Paraburkholderia bryophila: one gene and its partner. The protein of the gene in region 1 interacts with the protein of each later gene in a pairwise test. Links are inferred from orthologs where the notes say so. Each region holds a gene or a part of one and is shown in the gene's direction. Other genes may lie near its edges. The genes, in order: GGD40_RS19790 and clpS.

Region 1 (3,270 bases):
CGATCTGAATGCCGAGATTGCGAAACAGCAGAATGAACAGCACGATGTTCAAGGCCGACAGACCGGCCGCGCACAGCGTGGAAATACGCTGATCGGCGCGGCTCGCGGCAAGCGCGTGCTGCGCGCGGCGTTCCTCGTTGTCGCGCAGCAGCGTGAGCGTGCTGTCCACCAGCGACGCGTCAGCCGGATTCGCCGCGCTCAGCGGCCCGCAAGCGGCCAGATCCAGCGGATGCGGCGCCGCACGTTGCAGCGCGGCCGCGCCCGCGCCGATGCGCGCTTCGATCAGCACCAGAATCTGCGTGAAGCTCGTGAGTTCGGCGTTGTCCGCTTTGCCACCGCGGTAGAAGCGGTTCAATTGCTGTTCGCTCTGGCGAATCCGCGTGGCGGTCGCGCAATAGGCTTGCGCGGTGGCGTCCTGCTTCGTCAGAAGAAAATCGCTTTGCTGCGCGCTCAGGTTGGAGAGCTGGCTGGCGAGCGTGCTCAGTTGCACGGTGACGTCGCGGGCGTCGAGCGCGGTTTCGTACTCGGCGGCAATGCGCTCGCGCGCGGTCTCCAGAATCACCAGGCCGCCCACGGTGATGACGATCGCAACCGTCATCGCGATGGCCCAGCTACGTTTGTGCATCCACTGACTCAGTCGCGTCGTGGCCGCTGGATCGCGCGGGGTCTGCAGGTTCGACGTGTTCTGTGCATTCGGCACATTCGGCTCCTCGGATGGGGCATCAGTGTAACGTCCACCGCCGTAACGCTGCCGTAATCCAATGTAAGCGGATTCTCACACGAAAACCGGCGTGCGTCGGAATGCGCCTTCGTGCCCCGATCGATAGCATGAGCCTTGATCGTTCATTCATTGTTTCGGGAGAAAGCCACCATGCTGAAATGGGCGTTGTTCTTCGCCGTCATCGCGATAATCGCCGGCCTGCTTGGCTTTACCGGCGTTGCTGCGGGTGCGGCCGCGATTGCAAAGTTCCTGTTTATCGTGTTCGTGATTCTGTGCGTGGTGTTCCTCGTGCTCGGCTTCGTGGTGACGAAAAAAATCGTCGATTAGCGCGGCTCGCACATCGAACGGAACCCCACTGAAAGGAGAGTTGCCATGCTTCACTACGCCATTGTCTTTTTCGTGATCGCGATCATCGCCGCCGTGTTCGGGTTTACCGGCATTGCGGCGGGCGCGGCGGAAATCGCCAAGATCCTGTTCTACATTTTCCTCGTCGTCTTCGTGGTCACGTTGTTGCTCGGCGTGTTCCGAACGTAGACGCGCAGCGATTCCTCTTTGACCGGCGCATCAGGCGCGATTCGTGCGGGATGCGTTGTTCCCCCCATACGGATTAAGGAGAAATTAAATGTCGAAATCACCAGGTGCCCAGAGCGCCGCCACTCAAACTCCGCCTAACCAGCCGTTCGTGATGGACCTGAAGAAGATTCGCGAGGACGCGCGCAAGCATATGTCCGACGGTCCGGTCACGCAGAGCTACGGCGCGGACCGCGAGACCGTGCTGAAGCTGCTCAACGATGCGCTGGCCACGGAAATCGTCTGTACTTTGCGTTATAAACGGCATCACTTCATGGCCAAGGGCATCAACTCGGAGGCTGTGGCGGCGGAGTTTGCCGAACATGCGGCCGAGGAGCAGGAGCACGCCGACCGCATCGCCGAGCGCATCGTTCAACTGGGCGGCGCGCCGGATTTTGCACCGGACGGCCTGAAGACGCGCTCGCATTCGGAATACAAGGAAGGCGACAATCTGACGGACATGATCAAGGAGAACCTGGTCGCCGAGCGGATTGCCATCGACACGTATCGCGAGATCGTTCGCTATCTCGGCGAGAAGGACGTGACGACGCGTCGTATGTTCGAAGACATTCTCGCGGTCGAAGAAGAGCATGCGGACGATATGGCGGATCTTCTCGAAGGACGGGAATAGGCGCGGATACGCTATGCCGGCGCGTGCCGGGCGCGGGTGGGTCTGGAAAGAAGCAATGTCCCGCGCCCGTTGCACGCAGCATCGATAGCATGAGCCGCCGGCTTTCGCATCGCTCTGCATGACCGGCGCGCCAGCGTGCCGGAGATCATTACAATGTCTGCTCTGGAGCGTTTCCACAGCAGGGACACCAAGCCGATGATTCGAGTGTTGATAGCCGACGATCATGCGATCGTCCGAGGGGGGTTCAGGCAGTTCGTCGCCGACGAGCCGGACATGTGCGTTGCGGCGGAAGCCGCCACCGGTGACGAAACCATCAGCCTCGTGCGCGAGCAGGCGTTCGACGTGGTGCTTCTCGACATCGCGATGCCGGATAAAAACGGCATCGACACGTTGCGCGTGATCAAGCAGGTGCGCCCTGAGCAGAACGTGCTGATTCTGTCGGGCTATCCGGAGAGCCAGTACGCGATCAATCTGCTGCGCGCCGGCGCGAACGGTTATTTGAACAAGGATTGCGGGCCGGAGGAGATCGTGCGGGCGATCCGCTCGGTGGCGCGCGGGCATCGTTATTTATCCGAGGCGGTCGCCGATACGCTCGCCGACAATCTCGACAAGCCCGCCGCGGGGCGGCCGCATGAAGCGCTCTCGGAGCGCGAGTTTCAGATTTTCTGCAAGCTCGCGGCCGGCCAGCTTCCTACTGAAATCGCGGAGGAATTGCATTTGTCCGTGAAGACCGTGAGCACCTATCGGGCGCGCGTGCTCGAGAAAATGCGTTTGGCGAACAATGCCGATCTGACTTATTACGCGATCAAGAACGGCCTGATCGAATAATGGACGATCGAGACCAGCCGATGAATAGCGAACCTAACCCTGTTGCCGAGTCAGCGAATCACACGCCGTTGCGCGTGCTGCTGATCGAGGATTCGCCGCTGATCCGCCGCAGCCTGGTGGAAGCGATCGACGCGTCGGGTTTGCTGCGCGTCTGCGCTTACGCCGATTCCGCCGATCAGGCGATCGCGTTGCTGACCGACGAGGCCTTCGACGCGGTGATCGTCGACCTGCAACTCAAGCAGGGTTCAGGCGTCCCGGTGCTGGCTTATTTGCAACGCGAGGGGCTGATCGACACGGTGTTCGCCGCAGTGCTGACCAATCACGCGTTGCCGGCTTACCGGGAGCGTTGCGAGCAATACGGCGTACGGCACTTTTACGACAAGTCGTTCGAGTTCGACCGGGTGATCGACGCGCTGCATGACTATGCGTACGCACGAGGCGGCAAGTGAGCGCCTCGCGCGGTTGGAGCGGCGGCTAAAAAAAGCCGCTAAAAATAGCGGCTAACGTTTCAAAGTTTCAA
Region 2 (3,182 bases), 660 kb from region 1 along the record:
CGTTCCTGCAGCAGATCCTGTTGCGTCCAGCCGAATACGACGTGATCGCCACGCTGAATCTGAACGGCGACTACGTGTCGGATGCGTTGGCCGCGCAAGTCGGCGGGATCGGTATCGCGCCGGGCGCGAATATGTCGGATTCGGTCGCGATGTTCGAAGCCACGCACGGCACCGCGCCGAAGTACGCGGGCAAGGACTACGTGAATCCGGGTTCGGAAATTCTCTCGGCAGAAATGATGTTGCGCCACCTCGGCTGGTTCGAGGCGGCGGAACTGATCATCAAGTCGATGGAAAAATCCATTCTGCAAAAACGCGTCACCTACGACTTCGCGCGCTTGATGGAAGGCGCGACGCAGGTGTCGTGTTCGGGTTTCGGTCAGGTGCTGATCGAGAATATGTAAGCGCGGTGGGAGCGCCTCGCGCGTTCCGCAGCGGTCCGGCAAACCCCGATGGGCACGATGTGCCGTCGGGGTTTTTGTTTTTCGGGGAGCGGCGGGGCGAGAGGGCGGACTCTAAAGATGCAGCGCGCATCAAAGCGATCAGTCGTCCGATAATTGGGATGCCCGCGACTCGTGCGTCGGCCCCAAAAAAAGAAACCCGGCACGAAGCCGGGTTTCAAAGGACGGGTAACGAACCGTATCAGGCAGGTGCCTGGATGTTCGATGCCTGTTTGCCTTTCGGGCCTTGCACGACCTCGAAGGTCACCTTTTGGCCTTCCTTGAGGGTTTTGAATCCATTCATCTGGATGGCCGAGAAGTGTGCAAACAGATCCTCACCACCTTCGTCAGGCGTGATGAATCCGAAACCTTTTGCGTCATTGAACCATTTGACCGTACCGTTTGCCATTCCAACTTCCCCTGTAACTCATGTCACTACCACGAGCCCTCGAAAAGCTCGACGACCGCGCGAGCAGCCGCTCCCTCCTCACAAGCTCACCATCGGCATTTTTTCGATTTATGGCTCAGTGAAAAAAGTGCCAGCTTGATTGTTGAGGCTCTTTATTCGAGTGTCAAGAAAATTTTGAGACGCTAGCTGAGGCGTTGCAAACAGGCGCTTTCCAGGGTTTTTCCCGCTTTCGTTATGTGCGGTTGCGCAAGCGGGCTGTCTTGAAAAGTCGCATAATCGACTCACATGCTGTTCTGCGGGTCGCCCGCCGCCGATTGGCACGGGGCGAGCCTTCCAGCCAGCTCCGGCAGGTTGTGCGATACTCGATCCGACTGCGGTGCAGCAAGGCCGCGAAGCATCAGGATAGGGGCCGGCTCCGCAAACGGCTCGTCGAATGGCGCACGCATGGCGGGTAGTTACTCATCAGGCGGTGGCGAACGGGCTCACCGGCCGGTCGGCCGGGTTTTGACAGGATTGCGGGCCTGTCCTAGTTGTTTAGAATGGGTGTATGGCGATTATCCCGGACAAGCAGGACGGCACCGTACTGGAGCGGCAGGAGAAGAAACTCAAGCCGCCGTCCATGTACAAAGTGGTGCTGCTGAATGATGACTTCACGCCAATGGAATTTGTCGTGATGGTCGTGCAGGAATACTTCAATAAAGATCGTGAAACCGCAACACAGGTTATGTTGAAGGTGCATCGCGAAGGCAGGGGAGTTTGTGGGGTCTATACGCGGGACATCGCGTCGACCAAAGTCGAGCAAGTCGTTACCCACGCACGGCAGGCCGGGCATCCGCTGCAGTGTGTGATGGAGGAAGCATGATTGCCCAGGAACTGGAAGTCAGCCTGCACATGGCGTTCATGGAAGCACGCCAGGCGCGGCACGAGTTCATAACGGTCGAACATCTTTTGCTGGCACTGTTGGACAATCCGACAGCGGCGGAGGTGTTGCGTGCATGCGCGGCCAATATCGAGGATCTGCGCCAGAACCTGCGCAACTTCATACATGACAACACGCCGACCGTGCCTGGCACGGACGACGTCGACACGCAGCCCACGCTGGGTTTCCAGCGTGTGATCCAGCGCGCGATCATGCATGTACAGTCCACCTCGAACGGCAAGAAGGAAGTAACCGGCGCGAACGTGCTGGTTGCGATCTTCGGCGAGAAGGATTCGCATGCGGTGTACTACCTGCAACAGCAGGGCGTGACGCGTCTGGACGTGGTCAATTTCATCTCGCACGGCATCGCCAAGACGAGCAGCACGGACGCCGCGAAAGCGAGCGACGCGAATGCCGAGTCCGACGAAGCCGCCGCGCAGAAGGAAACACCACTCGCCCAGTTCACGGCGAACCTGAACCAGATGGCGAAAGACGGCCGCATCGATCCGCTGATCGGGCGCGAGTCGGAAGTCGAGCGTGTGGTGCAGGTGCTGTGTCGCCGGCGCAAGAATAATCCGCTACTGGTTGGTGAAGCGGGCGTCGGTAAGACCGCGATCGCTGAAGGCCTTGCATGGCGAATTACGCGCGGCGAAGTGCCCGACATCCTCGCGGATGCTCAGGTGTACTCGCTCGACATGGGCGCGCTGCTGGCCGGCACCAAATATCGTGGCGACTTCGAACAGCGTCTGAAGACGGTCCTCAAGGAATTGAAGGAACGTCCGCACGCGATTCTGTTCATCGACGAAATTCATACGCTGATCGGCGCGGGCGCTGCATCGGGCGGCACGCTGGACGCGTCGAACCTGCTGAAGCCGGCGCTGTCGTCGGGCACGCTCAAGTGCATCGGCGCGACCACGTTCACCGAATATCGCGGCATCTTCGAAAAAGACGCGGCACTGTCGCGTCGTTTCCAGAAGGTCGACGTGACCGAGCCGACCGTCGAGCAGACGGTAGCGATTCTGCGTGGCCTGAAGTCGCGTTTCGAAGAGCACCACGGCGTGAAGTATTCGTCGGGCGCGCTGTCGGCGGCGGCTGAGTTGTCGGCACGCTTCATCACGGATCGTCACTTGCCGGACAAGGCAATCGACGTGATCGACGAAGCGGGCGCCGCGCAACGCATCCTGCCGAAGTCGAAGCAGAAGAAGACCATCGGCAAGAACGAGATCGAAGAGATCATCTCGAAGATCGCCCGCGTCCCGCCGCAAAGCGTGTCGCAAGACGATCGCAGCAAGCTGCAAACGCTGGATCGCGATCTGAAGAGCGTGGTGTTCGGGCAAGACCCGGCTATCGACGCGCTGTCGGCCGCGATCAAGATGGCGCGTGCGGGTCTCGGCAAGCTGGACAAGCCGATCGGCGC

The links.
Region 2: the proteins of GGD40_RS19790 (region 1) and clpS interact in binary tests that used the Escherichia coli proteins (3 or more experiments, as listed by UniProt). The link is inferred for Paraburkholderia bryophila from one-to-one orthologs.

Annotation. Positions count from the first base shown.
Region 1 is NZ_JACCAS010000001.1:4,397,975-4,401,244, forward strand. Bases 182-3,132 are described here. They hold GGD40_RS19790 (ferritin-like domain-containing protein), read left to right. Parts: upstream 182-1,343; coding sequence 1,344-1,922; downstream 1,923-3,132. Other genes in these bases: GGD40_RS19775 (sensor histidine kinase), read right to left, coding at 182-700; GGD40_RS19780 (DUF1328 domain-containing protein), read left to right, coding at 872-1,048; GGD40_RS19785 (DUF1328 domain-containing protein), read left to right, coding at 1,094-1,255; GGD40_RS19795 (response regulator), read left to right, coding at 2,118-2,750; GGD40_RS19800 (response regulator), read left to right, coding at 2,771-3,132. In the rest of the region: more of GGD40_RS19775, read right to left, coding at 1-181; more of GGD40_RS19800, read left to right, coding at 3,133-3,199.
Region 2 is NZ_JACCAS010000001.1:3,735,884-3,739,065, forward strand. What follows is about bases 188-3,050. They hold clpS (ATP-dependent Clp protease adapter ClpS), read left to right. Parts: upstream 188-1,393; coding sequence 1,394-1,708; downstream 1,709-3,050. Other genes in these bases: icd (NADP-dependent isocitrate dehydrogenase), read left to right, coding at 188-401; GGD40_RS16710 (cold-shock protein), read right to left, coding at 640-846; clpA (ATP-dependent Clp protease ATP-binding subunit ClpA), read left to right, coding at 1,705-3,050. In the rest of the region: more of icd, read left to right, coding at 1-187; more of clpA, read left to right, coding at 3,051-3,182. UniProt on the Escherichia coli protein: Involved in the modulation of the specificity of the ClpAP-mediated ATP-dependent protein degradation.